DNA from 4 places in the Pseudoalteromonas sp. A41-2 genome. Region 2 is predicted to be linked to each of the others. Evidence: predicted binding sites of a transcription regulator. Region 2 holds the regulator's gene; each other region holds the start of a gene.
The links. Region 2 encodes sigma-54, which starts transcription at its own class of promoters, with help from an activator protein. Its sites were predicted from a motif close to GTTGGCACGNNNNTNGNNT; they were not measured.
Positions count from the first base shown of each region.

Region 1: a site for sigma-54 is predicted at 2,738-2,756, ahead of fliE (flagellar hook-basal body complex protein FliE). Genes of this name have one in related genera too.
Region 3: a site for sigma-54 is predicted at 1,423-1,441, ahead of IT970_RS01385 (TorF family putative porin). Genes of this name have one in related genera too.
Region 4: a site for sigma-54 is predicted at 4,015-4,033, ahead of IT970_RS00355 (YggN family protein). Genes of this name have one in related genera too.

Region 1 is NZ_CP065231.1:989,050-994,545, forward strand. Features, by position in the region: gene IT970_RS04580 (sensor histidine kinase) at 115-1,227, shown strand; gene IT970_RS04585 (sigma-54-dependent transcriptional regulator) at 1,224-2,630, shown strand; gene fliE (flagellar hook-basal body complex protein FliE) at 2,795-3,127, shown strand; gene fliF (flagellar basal-body MS-ring/collar protein FliF) at 3,148-4,863, shown strand; gene fliG (flagellar motor switch protein FliG) at 4,856-5,496, shown strand, end outside.
Region 2 is NZ_CP065231.1:446,881-452,376, reverse strand. Features, by position in the region: gene lptA (lipopolysaccharide transport periplasmic protein LptA) at 1-247, shown strand, start outside; gene lptB (LPS export ABC transporter ATP-binding protein) at 244-969, shown strand; gene IT970_RS02175 (RNA polymerase factor sigma-54) at 1,084-2,580, shown strand; gene hpf (ribosome hibernation promoting factor) at 2,607-2,894, shown strand; gene ptsN (PTS IIA-like nitrogen regulatory protein PtsN) at 2,898-3,350, shown strand; gene rapZ (RNase adapter RapZ) at 3,351-4,199, shown strand; gene IT970_RS02155 (HPr family phosphocarrier protein) at 4,209-4,481, shown strand; gene mgtE (magnesium transporter) at 4,697-5,496, shown strand, end outside.
Region 3 is NZ_CP065231.1:284,683-290,178, reverse strand. Features, by position in the region: gene IT970_RS01390 (hypothetical protein) at 85-1,251, shown strand; gene IT970_RS01385 (TorF family putative porin) at 1,539-2,216, shown strand; gene IT970_RS01380 (aldo/keto reductase) at 2,287-3,180, opposite strand; gene IT970_RS01375 (YIP1 family protein) at 3,350-4,060, shown strand; gene IT970_RS01370 (efflux RND transporter periplasmic adaptor subunit) at 4,108-5,274, shown strand; gene IT970_RS01365 (ABC transporter ATP-binding protein) at 5,274-5,496, shown strand, end outside.
Region 4 is NZ_CP065231.1:62,472-67,967, forward strand. Features, by position in the region: gene IT970_RS00340 (diacylglycerol/lipid kinase family protein) at 1-586, shown strand, start outside; gene IT970_RS00345 (DMT family transporter) at 642-1,571, opposite strand; gene IT970_RS00350 (aminotransferase-like domain-containing protein) at 1,682-3,115, shown strand; gene IT970_RS00355 (YggN family protein) at 3,179-3,979, opposite strand; gene IT970_RS00360 (PA3496 family putative envelope integrity protein) at 4,371-4,559, shown strand; gene IT970_RS00365 (glutathione peroxidase) at 4,614-5,096, opposite strand; gene IT970_RS00370 (LysR family transcriptional regulator) at 5,164-5,496, opposite strand, start outside.

The DNA.
Region 1 (5,496 bases), 540 kb from region 2:
TTGTCATTTTTTTGTCGTTGTAAAATTAACGCTAAACTACTGAAATAAAACAATAATAATTATGGTACGGATTGTGCATTTATACAGCTAGACACGATTTTTTGAGTATCGATTATGGCCTTAGCACATGTACTAAAACCACAATTTATCACAGCTAATCAATATAACCCATGTTTACAGCAAGAAGAGTATGTGGGTGAGTTGAGTGAACTTCGTCAGCAAGCAAGTTGGTTGAGCCATTTGGTTGATACCATGCCTGCGGGGGTTGTGGTATTGGATGGCCGCGGCATGATTGCAAAAGCGAATCAAATCGCTATCGATATGCTTGGTGAGCCTCTGGAAGGTGAAAAGTGGTTCAGCGTTATTCAGCGCTCTTTTCGTCCTAAACAAGATGATGGTCACGAAGTCTCACTCAAAGATGGTCGTTTGATTAAGCTTGATATAACGGCTCTGACGCCAGAACCGGGGCAATTAATTTTAATGACCGATTTGACCGAAACACGCCGACTGCAAAAGCGTGTTGCGCACATGCAGCGCCTGAGTGCGCTGGGTAAAATGGTCGCATCGCTTGCGCATCAAGTAAGAACACCGCTTTCGGCTGCTATGTTATATGCGGCTAATTTAGGCTCTAAACGCTTACCTGAAAGCTCACGGGGTAATTTTCATAACAAGTTAATGTCACGATTAAAAGATTTAGAAACCCAAGTGAATGATATGTTGTTGTTTGCTAAAAGTGGCGAACAGCAAGTAGTTGAGCGTGTATCAATGCAGCAATTACTCAATGAAGTAAAAGCAGGAGCTGATGCTATGGTGGCGCAAAACCACAGTGAATTAACCGTTAGTTTGCCAGAGCCCGATATTGAAATTGTGGGCAATAAAACAGCGTTAGCCAGTGCTGTTCAAAATCTTATTCATAACAGTATTCAAATTATTGGCCAGCACGCAAAAGTGTCACTCAGCGCTCAGCGTGATGAGAGGAGTGAACACTGTGTTCGTATCAGCGTCAGCGATAATGGCCCTGGAGTCGATATTAGCCAAGCCGAAAAATTATTTGAACCCTTTTACACAACGAAAAGCCAAGGTACAGGGCTTGGGCTTGCAGTCGTAAGCTCAGTCGCTAATGCGCATCAAGGGCGGGTCGAAGTGGCTAATAATGCCCATGGGGGGGCATGTTTTAGTTTAATCCTGCCCATTAGTGCAGAAACTACGTCAGTGGAGGCAAGATGAATACGAACTCTATTTTAGTCGTTGAAGACGACGCAGGCTTACGCGAAGCCTTAATTGATACATTGGAAATGTCAGGTATTGATTGCATCGCTGCCGACAGTGCCGAGCAAGCAATGGTATTGCTAAAGCAAGGAACGTATTCATTGGTGGTAAGCGATGTACAAATGGGCGCGATGAGCGGCCTTGATTTATTGCGTAGCATTAAACTTAATTACCCTGAACTACCAGTATTAATGATGACAGCATACGCCACCATTGATGATGCGGTTGAGGCAATGCGTTTAGGGGCCATTGATTATATGGCTAAACCATTTGCACCCGAAGTTTTACTGAATATGGTGAGTCGTTATTTACCCGAGAAAGAAAAAGAAACCGATGGGCCGATTGTCGCGGATCCATCCAGTATTAAATTACTTGAGCTGGCCAGTAAAGTGGCACGTTCAGATGCCAGTGTCATGGTGCTCGGACCCAGTGGTTCGGGTAAAGAAGTGCTGGCGCGCTTTATTCACGATAAATCAAGTCGCGCAGATGCTCCTTTTGTAGCGATTAACTGTGCCGCTATTCCTGAGAACATGTTAGAAGCGACCTTGTTTGGTTATGAAAAAGGCGCGTTTACTGGGGCGATTCAAGCGTGTCCGGGCAAATTTGAACAAGCACAAGGTGGCACTATCTTGCTTGACGAAATCACCGAAATGGATTTGGGTCTGCAAGCTAAGTTATTGCGTGTTTTGCAAGAGCGTGAAGTTGAGCGTTTGGGTGGTCGTAAAACCATTGAGCTCGATGTTAGAGTACTCGCAACCAGTAACCGTGATTTAAAAGAAGCTGTTAGCGAAAATTTATTCAGAGAAGATTTGTATTATCGTTTAAATGTTTTTCCTTTAATGTGGCGTCCGCTGTGTGAGCGCCCAGGTGATATTATTGTCCTTGCAGAGCATTTAATTGAGCGTCATTGCATCAGAAGTAAAGAGCCTATCGCATTATTAACTGAGCAAGCTAAGCAAAAACTGCTATCGCATGCTTGGCCGGGTAATGTCCGTGAACTTGATAATGTGATTCAGCGTGCACTGATACTATGTGATGGTAATAGCATTCATGAAGACGATATATTTATTGAAGAGCTCTTAGTGGTTAAAGCACAGACTGTAAATAGTGCACCGGTGCAAAATGCCCCGGTTTATAAAGAGCAAGTGGTTAACCCCACGCATGACGAAATTCCATCTGTTAACGAGCAGGGAAATTATAAAGATGAGCTTAAAGACAAAGAGCATCGCATTATTTTAGAAACCCTAGCTAGGTGTCAAGGAAAGCGTAAAGAGGTTGCTGAAACATTAGGGATTAGTCCACGAACACTTAGATATAAACTAGCTCAAATGCGCGACTTAGGTATTGCATTACCCGCTTAAAAGCATCCCCCTTTAACTGACAAGCTCACTCCATGTGGGCTTGTTTGCTGTCAAAACTCTGACAAACAAAATAACCATCTAACACATTGATTTATAGTGTTTTATTTTGTGGCACGTTTTGTGCTTTATCTGTGTATAAGTAAACTGCATTGTCAGAGAGTATTATGAAAGTTCAAAACAGCGCATTATTTCAAGAAATGCAATCTATGGCACTTGAAGCTAGCCGTAGTCAATCCGTTAATAATTTACCAACTCAGGCTCAGCCAACATCATCGGCGCAATTTGGTGACTTACTTACAAGCGCGCTAGATACCGTTAATGGCCTGCAGCAAGAAGCAAAACAAAAAGTAACAGCACTTGAGATGGGAGACCGCAGTGTATCCCTTGCTGAAGTAATGATTGCTTCGCAAAAGTCTTCGGTTGCTTTTGAAGCAACGGTGCAAGTTCGCAACAAACTTGTTGAAGCATATAAAGAAATCATGAACATGCCTGTTTAACTAGGTAGTGGAGAATTATTGTGGCGCAATCTAATCAATCAACTGATCTAGCCCTCGCAGGCGGCGGTGTCGATACTTCAGACACGGATGATCAACAAGAGCAAAAGTCAGGCTACCTCAGTGCCCTCAATGGCGTTGATGTATTACGTCAGGTGACGTTGGTCATTGCACTGGCTATTTGTTTGGCAATCGCAATTTTTATTATTATCTGGGCTCGTCAACCAGATATGCGACCGCTGGGTAAAATGCCAACCGAAGAGCTTATCCAAACGCTGGACTTTTTAGACGCACAGAAGATTGATTATGAACTTGATGGTAATGTCATCTCAGTTGAAGAAGGCGAATACCAAAATATTAAATTATTGATGGCCCGTGAAGGTCTTGAGCAAGCGCCAAGCTCAGGCACCGACATCATCATGCAAGATATGGGCTTTGGTGTTAGCCAACGCTTAGAACGTGAACGTTTAAAACATGGTCGTGAGCAGCAACTTGCTCGCACAATCGAAGAGCTAAAAAATGTCACTCGCGCCAAAGTGCTTTTAGCAATTCCAAAAGAAAACGTATTTGCTCGTCGTGAAAAACTACCATCAGCTACCGTTGTACTGACTCTTAAACGTGGCCGTATGTTAGATGGTGAAGAAATCGACTCAGTTGTTGATATTGTTGCCTCTGCAGTACAAGGTCTTTCACCTGAGCGTGTTACGGTGACAGATCAAAACGGTCGCTTACTTAATTCGGGTTCACAAAATTCACTGGCAGCGCGTTCTCGCAAAGAATATGAAATTGAGCGCAAGCGTGAAGAAGAATACTTAAATAAAATCGACAGCATCTTAATTCCTGTCGTAGGCTTAGGTAATTACACTGCGCAAGTTGATTTAAATATGGACTTTAGTGCGGTAGAAGAAACACAAAAGCGCTACAACCCAGACTTACCTGCAGTGCGCAGTGAAACAACATTTGAAGAAAATAACATTGGTGGTCTTGCTGTGGGGATCCCAGGTGCCTTGACTAATCAACCGCCTGTTAATTCAAATATTCCTGAAGTTGCAGGACAGGGGGGTGCTGGTAGTGCAATGAACCCAAGTCGTTCGCACAAAGAAGCAACCCGTAATTACGAGCTAGATACCACTATTTCTCATAAGCGTCAGCAAACAGGTGTTATTCGTCGTATTAGTGTATCTGTTGCGGTTGACTATGTGCCACAAGTGGGTGAAAACGGCGAGACAACAATGGTTCCTCGTTCTGTTGAAGCGCTGTCAAATATCCGTCGCTTGCTACAAGGCGGAGTGGGGTTTGATATGCAACGTGGTGATGCGCTTGAAGTTGTTACTGTTCCGTTTGTACGTGAAGACACCGCTGCGGCCATAGAAGTGCCTATTTGGGAACAAGACTGGTTTATGAAGATATTGCGTTTATCATTAGGTGCATTAGTGATTATCGTACTTATCATGGCGGTTGTGAAACCTATGCTGAAACGCTTAATTTACCCAGATGATACACTTGAAGAGTATGATGAAGATGCACTTAGCTCTGGTGTAGATATTGGTGATAGTACGCTAGATATGCTAAATAAAGACTTTGACTCTGCTGCTGTAGGATTCTCAAGTGATGGTACACTACAGCTGCCAGATTTACATGGTGATGAAGATTTACTCAAAGCAGTTCGTGCATTGGTTGCTAATGAACCAGAACTGTCTTCTCAAGTAGTGAAAGCGTGGTTAACTGAAGATGACTGATCAAGAACAAAAACAACTCCCACCGGCGTTTGATGTTGATAAATTAGACGGTGTTGATAAAGCAGCGATTTTATTGCTGAGTTTATCGGAAGAAGATGCTGCGCAAATTCTAAAACACTTAGAGCCTAAGCAAGTGCAAAAAGTGGGCATGGCGATGGCTGCATTAGACGATTTATCGCAAGCGAAAATCAGCGCCGTTCATAACTTGTTTATTGAGCAAATTCAAAGCTTCAGTACCATAGGTTTCCAATCTGAAGACTTTATTAAAAAAGCGCTTACGGCCGCACTTGGTGAAGATAAGGCCGCCAGCCTAATCGACCAAATTGTGATGGGTTCGGGAGCGAAAGGTCTTGATTCACTTAAGTGGATGGACTCGAAACAGGTGGCTAATATTATTCGTAATGAGCATCCGCAGATTCAAACCATTGTGCTTTCTTACTTAGAGCCTGAGCAATCAGCCGAGATTCTGTCGCAATTCCCAGAGAAAGTGCGTCTTGATTTAACGATGCGTATTGCGAACCTTGAAGAAGTTCAACCAGCTGCATTGCAAGAGTTAAACGAGATCATGGAGAAACAGTTCGCCGGCCAAGCAGGTGCACAGGCAGCGAAAATGGGCGGCTTAAAAGCAGCGGC
Region 2 (5,496 bases):
ACAAGCTGACGGCACTATTATGAGCGCCAGTGCTGAAGAAGTTCGATACGATGTTGCTAAACGCTTATTAACACTCGTTGGCAATGCACAAGTGACTCAAGCAGGCCAAAAAGTCAGTGCCAAGAGCATTACATACGATATGGAACAGCAACTGATAAGTGCCGAGAAAGATGAAAACTCGACCGATCGTGTACACACTATTTTAGTGCCTGTTGATAACAAAAAGAACGATGAAGGCCAGCCATGAGCACACTAAAAGCAGAGCTATTAGCTAAAAGCTATAAGGGTCGCCAAGTTGTAAAAAATGTAGGCCTTGAGGTAGAAGCTGGCAGCATTGTCGGTTTACTTGGGCCAAATGGCGCAGGTAAAACAACCACCTTTTACATGATTGTGGGATTAGTGCCCAGTGACAAAGGTAAAATAAGCATTGATGATAACGACATCACCTTATTGCCAATGCACAGCCGCGCTCGCTTAGGTATTGGCTATTTGCCACAAGAATCATCGATTTTTAGAAAACTGACTGTTTATCAAAACTTAATGGCCATTTTAGAGACCCGTAAAGATCTCAATAAACAAGGCCGCGAAGAAACACTTAACAGTTTACTTGATGAATTTAGCATTCAACACATTCGTGACAGCCAAGGTATGGCATTGTCAGGGGGTGAACGCCGTCGTGTTGAAATAGCACGTGCACTGGCCGCTGACCCTAAATTTATTTTGCTCGATGAGCCTTTTGCTGGTGTTGATCCTATTTCAGTGTTAGATATAAAGAAAATTATTGAGCACTTAAAAAATCGTGGTATTGGTGTATTAATTACTGACCACAATGTGAGAGAAACCCTTGATGTTTGTGAAAAAGCCTACATTGTTTCTCATGGGGAGCTAATTGCATCAGGTACACCTGAACATGTGTTAGCCGACCAAACTGTACGCGATGTGTATCTAGGCGAGCAATTCAGGCTTTAAATACGCCACCGACTAGAGCATCTGCTAGACTTATAACAATGACAATAAATCAAATAAATAGTTAACGGCATCGTTCTATTGTTTGATAAGACTAAAAAGGATTGTTAGGGATACATGAGGCAATCATTACAGCTGCGCATGGGCCAGCAACTTACAATGACTCCACAACTGCAACAGGCTATCCGTTTGTTGCAGCTCAGTACATTGGATCTCCAGCAAGAAATTCAAGAAGCGTTAGACTCTAACCCTTTGCTTGAAGTTGAAGAAGCAGATTATGCAGAAGAGAGTATTGGCAAGAACGAGCAGAAAGCCGAATCTGACGATACCCAACTAAGCGCGTCGGCTGACGAAGCTGCGAGCGAGTACGAGCAAGAAAGCAGTGATGCCCTCAACAAAGACACCGTAAGTGACGACTTAGCAATGGATGTTACGTGGGATGAGTACATGAGTGCTGCCCCATCAAGTTCCTCAGGTCCAATGCCTGAAGATGAATCAATTTACCAAGGCGCATCAACCGAAACTCTCCACGAATACCTAATGTGGCAGTTACAACTGACTCCATTCAGCCCAACAGACGAAGCGATTGCCGTTGCGATTGTTGAGGCAATTGATGATTCGGGTATTTTAACCGTAAGCTGCGAAGACATTGTTGAAAGCTTCAATCAAAATAACGATGAAGAAGAAATCGAACTTGATGAAGTCGAAGCTGTCTTAAAAAGAATCCAATTATTCGATCCTGTCGGTATTGGCGCACGTAGTTTACAAGAATGTTTGTGTATTCAATTACGCCAATTCGATGCTGACACCCCCTATTTAGCTGAAACTAAAATGGTGTTATCAGAACATATTGAATTATTAGCGAGTCGTGACTATCGCACTTTGATGAAAAAGACTAAGCTTAAAGAAAGTGAGCTGAAAGAAGTCATGACATTGATCCACAGCTTAAATCCAAAGCCTGCGGATACCATTGTTAGAGAAGAATCTGAATACGTGATACCCGATGTATCCGTAAAAAAAATAAAAGGCCGTTGGGTAGTTGAACTAAACCCAGACTGCATGCCGAAAATCAGAGTGAATAGCCACTATGCGGCGATGTCACGTTCTGTAAAATCAAGCAGTGATAGCCAATTTATTCGCTCTCATTTACAAGAAGCAAAATGGTTTATTAAAAGCTTAGAAAGCCGTAATGACACGTTATTAAAAGTGACTAACTGTATTGTTCAACAACAACAGGCTTTCTTTGAACATGGTCCTGAGGCCATGAAACCCATGGTATTAAATGATGTCGCAGAAATGGTCGAAATGCATGAATCAACAATTTCGCGAGTAACAACACAAAAATACATGCATACCCCGCGGGGAATTTTTGAGTTGAAATATTTCTTCTCCAGCCATGTAAGCACTGAAAATGGGGGTGAGTGTTCATCTACGGCAATTCGCGCTTTAATCAAAAAGCTAATCGCCGCAGAAAACACAGCTAAACCATTGAGTGATAGCAAAATTGCAGATATATTGGCTGAGCAAGGAATTAAAGTAGCTAGACGGACAATAGCAAAATATCGAGAGTCTCTAGCAATACCTCCGTCGAATCAGCGTAAGAGTCTGATTTAGACGTTTTACATAGAAGGAAAATGCTTATGCAACTAAATTTAACTGGTCGTCATGTAGAAATCACAGATTCATTAAGAGACTATGTAAACACCAAGTTTGCGAAACTAGAAAGGCATTTTGACCACATTAATAATGTTCATGTCATTCTAGATGTAGAAAAACTAAGCCAAAAAGCAGAAGCAACTTTACATGTAAACGGAGGCGAGTTATTTGCCTCTACTGAACACCAAGATATGTATGCAGCCATCGACTCGTTAATCGATAAACTTGATCGTCAAGTAATTAAACACAAAGAGAAATTAGCTCGACACTAAATTATGAAACTTAGTTCACTTACTAACCAGGACTGCAGCAAAGCTGCGGTCCTTTTTAATAGCAAAAAAAGAATTCTCGAATTTATCAGCGAACTGGCTCATGAGCAGCTCCCTCATTTATCTCAGCAAGATATACTCAATGCCCTATTGAACAGAGAAAAATTGGGCAGCACAGGTATTGGCCGAGGTATTGCGATTCCACATGGTCGTATGAGCGGTGCAGATCAGCCACACGCATTTGTAATTGTGAGTGAGTCACCTATAAATTTTGACGCAATTGATAATCGTCCAGTGGATATTTTTGTCGCACTCATCGTACCAGATGGTGACTGTCAACTTCATCTAAAGACCTTATCAACAATTGCTGATAGACTTAAAGACAAAGAATTTTGTAAACAGCTACGCAGTGCTAAAACAGATAGTGATCTGTTTAAAGTCATTGCATCAGAGGCATAAATGGAATTAATTATTATCAGCGGTCGCTCTGGTTCAGGTAAATCGGTCGCTTTACGAGTACTTGAAGACTTAGGCTATTACTGCGTTGATAATATTCCTGTAAACCTACTTCCTTCGTTAGTACGCAGTGTGTCAGATAATTACGACAAAATTGCTGTAAGTATCGATGTGCGTAACCTGCCGAAAGAACAGCAAGAATTTAACGATATTCTTGAGTATTTACCGGGCTTTGCAAAACCCACGTTGTTTTATTTAGATAGTGATGATCAAACACTGATCAAACGGTTCTCTGAAACTCGCCGCTTACACCCATTATCGATTGACTCGCTGCCGCTTGATTTAGCGATTAAACAAGAAAAAGTATTACTGGATGTTTTGATCACCCGTGCCGATTTTATGATTGATACGACCGATCTCAGCGTACATCAGCTTGCCGAATCTATTCGCGAAAAAATACTGGGTAAAAAAGACAAAAAGCTCATTATTACTTTTATGTCGTTTGGCTTTAAGCACGGTATTCCAAAAGAAGCTGATTACGTATTTGATGCTCGCTTTTTACCGAATCCACACTGGGAACCGGATCTAAAACCACTGACAGGCTTAGACCAACCAGTAAAAGATTACCTTGCTAGTCACAGCATAGTGCAAAAGTTTACATGGCAAATTCAAACCTTTGTACAAACATGGCTTCCTCACTTAGAGCGAAATAATCGCAGTTATTTAACCATTGCGATTGGCTGCACAGGTGGACAACATCGCTCGGTTTACTTAGCGCAAACCATTGGTGAGAGCTTTTCGAAAAGTCACGCAAACGTGAAAATACGCCACCGCGAGCAAGATACCCAATAGGCAACGACGATGCATGCTGAAGACACTTTTTTAATCCAAAATAAGCTAGGTTTACATGCACGAGCAGCCACGGTTTTGGCACAACTTGCACTGCAATTCGATGCTAAAATAACGCTTTACCAAGACGATAAAGAAGCCGAAGGCGATAGTGTATTAGCCTTAATGTTACTCGAGAGCAGCCAAGGCAAAGAAGTCCGTGTGGTGTGTGAAGGCCCCGATGCTGACGCAGCACTCAATGCAATAGGCGAATTAATTGCACAACGCTTTCATGAACAAGAATAGCATTTGCTAAGCCTTGACTGTTTACGTTAAACTTGCATTGGGTATTTAAAATTCCTGTTAAATATCCTACTTTTATATCGCTCGCTTCTCTAAAATACATTTTTCTTAGTAAATTTATCTCAGTGCGGCGATATCCCTGCAAATACTAAATTTAGCAACTATGCTGTATTTGCTGAGTCAGATTTTAAGCTATTTTTTCAGTTGTAAGGACGCCAATGCCAGAAGCCTTTGAACAAGATTACCCGCTACAACAACTAAAACAGGTGACCAAGTCACTCAATAGTGGTCAATTTGTTCAAGTGCGCGGCATGTTAGCAAAAACAGCACCGTGTGATACCGCACTCCTTTTAGAATCATCCCCACATAAAATTCGCCGTATGCTTTGGCAGCTGGTTGACCCTGATGTGCGTGGTGACGTATTAGAAGAGCTCTCAGAAGATGTACGTTTAGGCATTATTGCCCAAATGGAACCTGAGCACATTGCTGCCGCAACCGAAGACATGGACGACGATGATTTAGGTGAGGTTCTTCGTAGCCTACCTGATACAGTCTACCAAGACGTTGTCGGCGCCATGGACTCGCAAGACAGAGAAAGAGCCACCCAAGCCCTGTCTTATCAAGAGCGCTCAGCTGGTGCCTTGATGAACAGCGATACGGTAACCATTCGCCCAGACGTCACACTAGATGTTGTTTTACGCTACCTGCGTTTACGCGGCGATTTACCTGAAGGCACCGATGATTTATACGTCGTTGATAAACATAATTGCTTTTTAGGGGCATTATCTTTAACGACGTTGTTGACCAATCCCTCAGATAAAGTGGTTCGCGACCTGATGGATGAAGACTGTGAATCTATCTTAATATCGATGGATGAAAGCGACGTGGCACAATTATTCGAACGCCATAACTGGATTTCAGCCCCCGTTGTAGATGATAACGCGCACCTACTAGGGCGTATTACCATCGATGATATCGTTGACGTTATCCGTGAAGATGCCGAACATAGCTTATTAAG
Region 3 (5,496 bases), 160 kb from region 2:
TGATGCACGCCCCTGTTGCTGTTAGCTTATTTAAGCTAAAATAAAGTGACTAAAAAATATATCAAACTGGAGAGTCTACAAGGCATGAAGAAACTGCTTATTTCACCGTCAAAAATGGCGCTTAGCGAGCAAGAAAGTCAAATTTATCAAAATATTCTCAAGCAATCTTCAGAGCTAAGCCTCAACCTAATGGCCGTGAAAGTAGACAACCACCCAGAAGACTTTTTAGGTTGGTGCTATGAGCTACTCAGTGCAAGCCGCGATCGTATTAACTATGATTTATTAGAAGATAAGCAGTTACCGACATTAAAAAAACTTCACGACTTACTGATCTCTGCCATTAGCTTCTTGCAATTGAAAACGCTGCGCGTTGCACCTTGGCCTGTTGTTACTGGCTTTATTGAGCAACATAAAGAGCTCATTGCGCTTGATGAGCAATTACGTTTAGCTAACTACATTGGCGCAATTAAATCACAAACTTTAAAAGAAATGATTCCAGAAGACCGCTTGGCTTTTGCAGGCAAACACACGGCTTCTCTTGACCCAAGTAGCTATAACTTTGATGTTGAATGGTTTGCTTCAACCAAAAGTGCCAAAGGGTTTCATCAAATGCTGAGCGACCTGCCTGCGGCTTTTGACGAGGCCCTAGCGCACATTCCCCTAGAAGGCGATGTGACGCAAGAACACTATCAACATTTTATGGTTGCTTACTTTATGGCCTTTACAGGCAGCGAAGAAAAACCAACGCTTGCGCCTGCAACACGCTTATTAGCAATGCGCCGCCCAGATGTATTTACGCCTATTACAAATAGTAAGCTTGATGCGCTTTGCGCTTCGTTGGGAGTTCCTAAATTAAACAACCGTGATTTTGAACGTTATTGGCAAGACGTGGTTACTGCAATTCATAGCATGCCTTGGTTTAAAATGGCTGCTGCAGCAAATGATCATGAACAATCACTTATTGAGATAAAAGCGTTACTACCGTGCTTCTTCTATTATGCCGATAACACCACGGCTGATAACTCTAACTACATTAAACTGCTTAGCAAACCGAAGAGCACGGGCAGTTCTGCAGGCAAAAAAACCGTGCGTCGCGGCAAAGAGTCTGCTGAGATTTTAGTAGACCGCGCGCTTGCAAGTGACGATATCCCCGAGCATATAAAAGCAAAACGAGACTCTATCGTTAGCGAAGTTGAAAAAGGACGTAGCGTTGAAGAAACAATCAGCCTAATGCGTGCCATTTTTGGCTAAGTCTCTATCAAACAAGAAAAACCTGGTTGCTTCGCGATTGTGCAACCGGGTTATTTTTTGCACCACAGGTGTGCGCATGAACAATTCAAATAAATCTAAACTTTAAAAAATAACACGCTTAAAAGGCTGTTTTTAAAGCAGTTAAACATAAAATATCCCTTTCAGAATTAACTTGGCACAACCAGTGCTACATCGTATCCAGACAACACATAAAAACTGTCCTCAAATAATAACCAGACTGCAATCTGAAATGGGGCAAATCAACATAACAACAGGATACGAGAAACATGCTAAAACTAAAAAAAACGGTCGTAGCAAGCGCCATTGCGCTATTAACTTTGAGCTCAACATATAGTTATGCAGAAGTAACAGCAAACGCTGCGGCTACTTCAAACTATTTATGGCGTGGTCAAGAGCAAACTGGGGGTGATGCTGCAATTCAGGGCGGTATTGATTACGCAAGTGAATCTGGCTTTTACGCAGGTACTTGGGTATCGAATGCCAGCTGGGCTGACGACATGACTTACGAGCTAGACCTTTATGCAGGTTTTGGCGGTGATATCAATGAAACATTTAGCTACGATGTTGGCTACATTTATTATGCTTACCCTGATGCAGCATCTTATACTGACGCTGACTTTTCAGAGATCTACGGTAGCATCAGCATGGGTAGTTTCACTTTTGGTGCTGCAATCCTTGCTACATCAGCAGCCAGCGGTGACGGTACAGATTTTGGAGATTCTTTATACTTAAATGCTGACTATAGCTTCCCAGTTGGCAGTACCGGTGCAGAAATGGCTCTTCATCTGGGTCATTACTCAGGCGATTTCATTGGTGATGATAATATCATTGACTACGGTGTTTCTGTGTCAAAAGACGGCTTTACATTTGGCGTGTCTGACACAGACATTGATGGCTCTGATGTAAAAGTGTATGTCGCTTACGCAGTTGACTTTACGCTTTAAAAAAGAATGTGTTACTTGCTGCAACACGAAGGGCCGAAAGGCCCTTTTCTCGTTAAAGCGCACTTTAAAATTATGGCACACTGTGGCCTGTAGAGCCTTGCCAAATACGATACCATTGCTCACGATTCATTGTGAATTCTTTCGCTGCAACGGCTGATTTAACCCGGGCAATGTTGCCTGTACCCAATACTACTGATGGCAAACTTGGGTGCATGAGTAACCAAGTATACACAACTTGATCGATAGAGCTGGCTCCAATTTCGTTGCCAACTTGCTCCAACACCGCACGCAAACGCACTGCTTTTTCATCGTCATTTGAAAATAAACGCCCGCCCGCTAAAGGTGACCAAAGCATGGGTTTAATATCAAGTAATTGGCATTGATCCAAAGTCCCATCATCAAGCGCTTTCATCTCATAAGGCGAAAACTCTATTTGATTCGTGACTAAATCAAAGTCTAAACGAGACTGCAGTAAGCTGAGTTGTGACGGCGTGAAGTTTGAAACACCAAAGTCAATAACATCACCATTTGCTTTTAAAGTATTGAATGCTTCAGCTACTTCTTCTGCATTCATTAAATAATCAGGGCGATGGATCAATAACACATCTAATCGGTCGGTATTAAAGTGTTTAAGCGATTGCTGAGCGGATGCGATGATATGGGCTGCACTCGAGTCATAATGATTCGCTTTGCCTTGCAAGCCTAAACTGGGAAATGCGGGTTTAATTCCACATTTAGTGATTATTTTTATTTCATCACGAATACTCGGCTTTAGTTGTAACGCTTTACCAAATTCAGCTTCGCAGCCGTATTCACCATAAATATCAGCATGGTCAGTGTGTGTAACCCCTACTTCAATGGCTTGCTCTAAAAAGCTTAAGCATTGCTGTGGTGATATTTGCCAATCTAGCAAGCGCCAAAATCCCAGTACTAATTCATCAATACAACGCACATTGTTATTCACTATATATACCTACTTAATCTTGATTATTACACCTATCTTACTCTTTAAAGAATAACACAATTTCCCTATTCACAACTGTTAACATATAGTTACAAATCAGACTTCTAATTAATAATAAATCAGGGTATTTTAGTACCTAAAAATAAATGTTACTTAACAAGGAATAATAATGAAATCGTCGAATGCAGTGACAGCACTAGTTGATATTTTTATCAGCCCAAGCAAAGCGTTTAATGGAGTGAAGGAGGCAAAAGGCTGGTCTTTTGTTGCTTTCATATTACTTGCAGGCATGCTCGCGGCAAGTATGCTCGCTTTTTATAACAAAGCAGATCCTCAGTTTTTAATCGATCAGCAAGTCGCTGCAGCCAGTGTTGATGCCACAATTGCTGAGCAAAAAATGATCCGTCAAAGCATGGAGCAAACGCTTGATATGCAGGTATGGTTTGCGCTCTTTGGTGGTATTATTGGCTTAGCTGTTATTAATGCATTGATGGCCGGTTACTACCTATTTGTATCAAAGCAAGATCCAGAGGCTAACTATAGTTACGGTGCGTGGTATGGGTTTGGCGTGTGGACCATGATGCCAATGGTTATTTCAAGCTTGGGTATATTGATCCTCGTTTTAACTGCCAGCAACAACCAGCTTTCACCAACCCTCTTTAATTATGCCTCAATCAATCAATTGCTCATCGGCCTTGAGGTCGGTCATCCTTTTTATACCATGCTTGAAAGCCTAAACATTTTCTCTATCTGGGGCATTGTACTAGCGGCAGTCGGTTTAAAGTGTTGGACTAACTTCAACTTTAATAAAGCACTCCTGTTTGCTGCCCTACCCAGTATCGCGATCTACGGTATTTGGACAGTTATTGCAATCATCTAGCTATCAAATGAGCGGCATTGCCGCTCTTACTCCCACAAGGAAGTAACATGAAAAAAGCCATCATTATTGGCCTTGCTATCACGGCATTTGCAGCATTACTCATATCTAAGCAAATAACAAACAGCAAAAAAGTGCCTGAAATGCATGTAGCAAGCGTTGAACAAGGTAGTATTGCTGATTCAATTTTGGCCTCTGGTAATCTGGTATTTAACACCCAAGTACAGTTACGCTCAGAAGTCACTGGGCGGGTTGCGAAGGTATTTGTTGAAGAAGGTGAAAGTGTCACCGAAGGCGATATTTTAATGCGCCTTGATACCACTGCATTTGAATCTGAGGTGGCGCGAAACAAAGCGGTGTTGCGTGCAACCGAGATTGATATTAAACACAGCGAAACACGCCTGAAAAATATTGAGCGACAATTAAGTCGACAAAAAGAGCTCTACGAAGTCGGGCTTGCAGGCCAAGAAGTGTATGAAAACCTACAAAACGCGCGTGATTTAGCCGAAATTGATATTGAAGCGAAACGTGAAGCCTATCATCAAGCACAAGCGTCGTTACTGATTGCCGAAGACCGTTTAAATAAAAGTGTGTTTCGCGCACCCATGAGTGGGCTACTCGCTTCGGTCAACATTAAAGAAGGTGAGACCGTGATAGCCGGTACGACAAACATTATTGGTTCAGACCTAATGCTAGTCGCCGACCCCAGTGCAATTTTAGCGGAGTTACGGGTTGATGAAACTGATATTGCTGGCATAAAGTTAAATCAACATGCCGACATTTATGCAGCAGCCTACCCTAATCAACCCTTTACAGGAAAAGTCATAAACATTGGCACTTCAGCAAAAAACCAACCAGGTTCGCAAGGGCTATCGTTTAAAGTCAAAGTGCTGCTTGATGCCACTGAGCGTCAACTTTATGCTGGTATGAGTTGCCGAGCTGAAATTGCCACAAGCATTACCGAAAATGGTTTAAAACTCCCCATTGAAGCAATTCAAAAGGAAGACGATACCTACTTTGTATGGAAGCTAAACGCCGATAACACCGTCACTAAATCGCCTGTTAAGGTGGGAATTTCATCAGATATAGAGCAAGCGATAACACAGGGTGTAACGGTGGGTGAGCGCATTGTGATTGGTCCTGCAAGACCGCTTAGTTCATTAAAAGATGGCGATACCGTGGCAATTAAAGACAGCCTTGTAAAAGGGGCATCCTGATGTCTGTGGTAATCAAACTGACTAATATTAATAAACAGTACAAAATGGGCGAGCAAGTTTTCAAAGCCCTGGATGACATCAATATCGAAATTGCACAAAATGAGTATGTTGCCATCATCGGCCCATCGGGTTCAGGTAAATCAACCTTAATGAATTTGCTTGGCTGTTTAGATACCCCAACCAGTGGTGATTACTATTTAAAAGATAAGTTAGTTAAACAAA
Region 4 (5,496 bases), 380 kb from region 2:
TAATGACTTTGCGCGAGGCTTTGCTTTTAAGCCGCAACAATGGCGAGACGCTGTCTTTTCAGGCCATACTCAGTTAATTGATGTTGGGAAAATTAATCAGCGGTATTTTATTAATGTGGCTGGGGTCGGTTTTGATGCGGATGTTGTTAGTCAATTAAATCAAGTGGGGCGGTTTACTGCGTTTGGTTATCTATGGCAGGGCATTAAACAGTTATTTTCTTTTCAAGCAAAGTCTTTATCAGGGGTATTTGCCGACAAGCATGAAGAGTTCACTAATTTAGTGACTTTATTTGCTAACCATCATTATTTTGGTGGAGGCTTAAAAATTGCGCCTCATGCCATATTGAATGATGGAGAGCTTGAGTGTTATCGCATGCCAGCAGGTAACTTAGTGAAGAATTTACGCAGTTTTTTACATCTCATTTTTGTAAAACATCATAACTTAAACGAGCTTCAATACTGCCGTTTGTCTCGTGCCGAAATACACACTGCCGGTTTGCTAATAGAGGCTGATGGCGAGTTGGTCGGTGTGACACCTGCAAAAGTTGTCATGTATCACCAAGCATTACGTTTTCATTTACCATAAAAAAGCGCCTGCTATTTTTAGCAGGCGCTTGGTGTTAGAGGTGACATAATCACTTCTAACTGGGGACAGAGCGATTTTGCAGGCTATTTCTTGTAGCAAAAAACGCTTTAATTCGTTGTGTGGGCGTTAATACAATGGCATTGCCAAATAGCACTAAACTAAACCCTATAAATGTGTTGGTTTGCCACTCAAACCCTTCAAACAATGTACTCAGTACGACTGCCACCAGAGGAAATAATACAATGACGTAACTGGCGCGCTCGGGACCAATATTTTTCAATAGCGCAAAATAACAAGCAAATGCGATGACAGTGCCAAATATGGCTAAGTAAAGTAGCGATACCCAGTAACTTGCAGGTGCAGTGAATGTCAGTTGCACGTCGCTTATTAATACATACACGGCTAAGCCAATAGCACTGTAAAGCATGCCCCATGCATTCCCCTGCATAACGCCAATATCACGCTGAGAATTGCGGACGCTGATCATATTACCTAATGAAGCCACAAAGGTCCCTGACAGCGCAAGCAGTAACCCGACCAACGTACCATTACTCAAGTCGAACTGCTGAATTTGTGGCCAAAACAAGCTGGCGATACCCAAAACGCCTAACAATGCGCCAACGTAAATTCGCTTGGCGATTGGTTTCGAAAAAAACAGTCGGGTATTAATAATATTCATCACTAATAGCATTGAGAATGCAATGGAGGCCATGGCAGAACTAAGGTAATTTTGTGCCCAATACAGTGTTAGGTAGTTCAAACCAAAGTTAAATAATGCCAGTAGGGTAAAAAAACCATGATCACGCCATGAATAACGCATCGGCAGGTTTTTAAATAACACAAATGCCCACATTAAAATGGCGGCAATTGCAAAACGATAGAACAAAGAAATTTCAACGGCGACATCACCTAGTTGAAACTCAATAGCCAGCCACGTTGATCCCCAGATCAATACAGTTGCAAGGTAAAGAGCGGCGCTTTTCATCTTTATTGCCTAAATAGGGTAAGTGTGTTTATTTTAATTTGATTCTGTATACTTAACATATACAGAAAACTACAAATGCAACCTATACAGTTTGGTGAGCTATGTCACAAGTGATCAGTCGCAGTAACAGTCAGTTCTTGTATCAGCAAGTGACTCAGTTAGTAAGAGATTTATCGTCACAGGGATCGTTATTACCCGGAGAAAAACTCCCTTCATTGCGAAAAATGGCTGAAAAGCTTAATGTCAGTATTCCTACCGTTAAGCAGGCCTATCAGCTTCTTGAGGGGCAAGGGTTGATTGAAGCGAGAGAGAAGTCGGGATACTTTTTAAAATCATCGCAGTTAAATCAATCAAGACCCAAGCGCGTGAAATTAAGCCGCGAGCCAATGACTGTCAACAAGCAAGCGCTGATAGAGCAAGTTTATAGCGCAATCCACAAAGCCAATGTTGTCCCGTTTGGTATTGCTAATCCAATTGCTGCGGCACCCACCGATAAAGCATTAGCACGAACGATGCGCCGAGTGATGACATTGGCCGGAGCTACGGTAATTAATTATGGGCCGATGGATGGCTTTGCTCCGTTAAAAAAGCAATTGATTCATCGTTATTTAGATTTCGGAATTGGTGTGGCGAGCGATGAATTGGTGATCACCAATGGGGCACAAGAAGCGCTTGCCATTGCACTAAAATGCGTGGCAAAACCTGGTGATGTGATTGCGATTGAATCACCTTGTTACTTTGGCATCATTGAGTTAATTGAAAGTTTAGGATTGAAAGCGCTGGAAATCCCACTATGCCCAGATGAAGGCATTTGGTTAGATGACTTACAACAGGCGCTAGATGAGCATGATATAAAAGCATGCGTGTTCTCTACCTCATTGAATAACCCTGTGGGGAGTTTTATGCCTGATAGTAAGCGTGAACAGCTGGTCGCTTTACTTGAGGCTCGTGATGTTGTGCTGATAGAGGATGATGTATACGGTGATCTACATTACACCGCAAAACGTGCTACACCAGCGCAGGCTTACTCTAAAAAAGGATTGGTGATCACCTGCGCCTCATTTTCAAAAACGGCTGCACCGAGTTATCGGATTGGTTGGATTATTGCGGGCCAGTTTGCTGAACAAGCCAGACGTTTTAAACGAGCCTTGAGCTGCTCAGCGCCATTGATCAATCAATGGACCTTGTATGAATTTATTGCCAGTGGTGAATACGACAGAAATATTCGTTTATTACGCCAGCGACTAAGTGCTAACAAAGAGCGAATGATTTGGTGCCTGCAGCAATATATGCCAAGTTGTGCACGTATTAGTAACCCGCAGGGAGGGTGTGTTATTTGGGTGGACTTAGGGAGTCAATATGATGCCGTTAAACTATTCCATTTAGCATTAGATGCGGGGATTAGTATTACTCCTGGGCTTATTTTTTCGGCGGGGAAAAAATACCGCAGCTGTTTTCGATTAAGCTATGGTTTGCCTTGGTCAGAGCGTTTGGAAGACGCAGTCAAAACGTTGTCACAACTAACCGTACTTGCAAAAAAATAAAAAAAGCGCAGAGCAAGCTCTGCGCCATAAGACCAAGTAGATTGGTTCAGGGATGTTAATGCATTACAGGGTGTTCTGTTTGAACGTGAACAGTTGGTATTCTTTGAGTTGTGGCACTAAAGCAACGAGCTGTTGCTCTTTGTGAGCAATATCGGCAAAGCTGCCACACAATGCGTCGGCACGTTTTTCAAGTTGCGCTGCTTGTGTTTCTACACGCGCTTCGATTTGTTCACCCATGTTTTCCATGCGCTGTTCAAACGTGTCCATGTCACCACCCGAGCCAAGAAGCTCAGAGCCTAGTGCAACTAAAATACTGCCCATTGATTGCATCATTGCCGATTCAACTGCAGACTCAATTTGTTGGTCGAATTGTTCATCAAAATTTTGACCAAACTTTTCAAAACTTTGCTGACCCATGGTGAATGCACCTTGTTGGTAAAAGGTATTTTGCACTTCTACACTAATCTCATCCATTAATTCAGAGATGTCATCAAAGCCACTAATGTTGAATGCGTTTGCCACTTCTTCAATTGCAACACCGGCAATTTTCACACCCTCTAGAGCAATGTTTGCCACTTCGGGTAGTTGGCTACGTAAGCTATCTGAGTAATTTGCAATAGCTTGTTGTTGAGATGCATTCAGCGAGATGTTTTCGCCATCAATGTATAAGTTATTTTGATCAATGATTTTCATTGTGCTGTTATCAGCAGTGAACACTTCTAATTCGTTTGGCGTGATGCGAACATCGTTCTTGAACTCAACATCACATTGCTCACCACTGAATGAAATATGCGTATCATTATCGTTATGAGCCATAGCGCTGGTTGCGATAAATAAAGAACTTACTAACAATAACTTTTTCATTTTTTTCTTTCCTGTTTGAAATGACGAAAATAAATAATCAAACTTAATGCCAAGGTTTTTATTGTGTTTATTTTCATTGAGTTATGTTGTTTTTGAGGTTTTTTAAAATGAAAGCTGTTTGGTTTTTTAACCATTTTTTAGTCAAATTAACTAAAAAACATACATGGATAAATGTGTTTTATCGAAACGATAAAAAACTCTCACTTTTCAGAAATCAAATTTAGCGCTATTTATTCACAATATTGACATATCGCCACTTTAGCATGGCGGTGTGGCTTTATTTTGGTGGTTTTTTACATACTAAATAACCACTGAGCTTTTTAATCTTTGCCAATTCACAGAGCAAATTTTAATCTCCTGAATTGGTCTCAAACACTTTATGGAGTGGGTTGTGGGTAAGACATTTAGTTATGATGCGCTAGATGACGATTTTGTTGAAGACGAGTACGAAATGGTCGGGCGTAATCAACACGACAAGAAAAAGCAACGCGTTAAGAAGAAGTTGGAAGACTATCTTGAGCAAAAACGCTTGCGCAGAAACTTAGGCGAAGACGACTTTGATGAGTACATGAACGACTAAGCATAAATTTAGATAAAGAGGCTATTGCCTCTTTATTGCTTTTTGGTTCGAGGTTTATTTGCTCAGTGCCGTAATAATTGCAGACTCGATGTGTTCTGGTTTAGTGAGGGGCGCGAATCGTTTAATCGCTTTACCATCCCTACCAATCAGAAACTTTGTAAAGTTCCACTTTATTTTACGGGTGATAAAGCCCGGTAATTCTGATTTTAGGTGCCTAAAGACAGGGTGAGCATGTTCACCATTGACATCCACCTTACTCATCATTAAGAAACTCACGCCATAGTTGATGAGGCAGCCTTCCTTAATTTCTTTTGTGTCACCGGGCTCTTGTTTACCAAACTGATTACACGGAAAGCCGATAATAATGAGGCCTTGAACATGGTATTTTTCGTGCAATTTTTGCAGGCCTTCGTATTGTGGTGTAAAACCACACTTGCTCGCTGTATTGACGACTAAAACGACTTTATTTTCGAAATCAGAAAAGTGAACCGTTTGGCCTTGTAAGTTGGTTGCTGAGAGTTGATAAAATTCGTTCATAATAGTGACTTTTTATTATTATTTGATTGATTCTAACCCGCTTGCCTTATTTCTGAAAGTGTGAATTTTATTCAGCGAATTCATTGGTAAGGTGCTCAATTAGTAAACGTACGCGGTAAGGCAAGAGATCTTTGCGCGGATACACCAACCAAGAGGCGTTGTCGCTGACTTGAAAGTCATCCAGCACTGTTACAATTTGCCCTTTTGCAATATAGGGCTCAACAATGTCGTGTGCCAAATGCGCGATTCCGATGCCAGCAATAGCTGCACTTAGAATGGCTTGAGGGTGATTGCTGCGCCAATTGCCATTTATACGGACTTCTTTGATGTGTTCATCAATGTTAAAACGCCAACGTTTTCTCATCGCGATTAGGCAATTGTGTTCAGTCAACTCATAAGG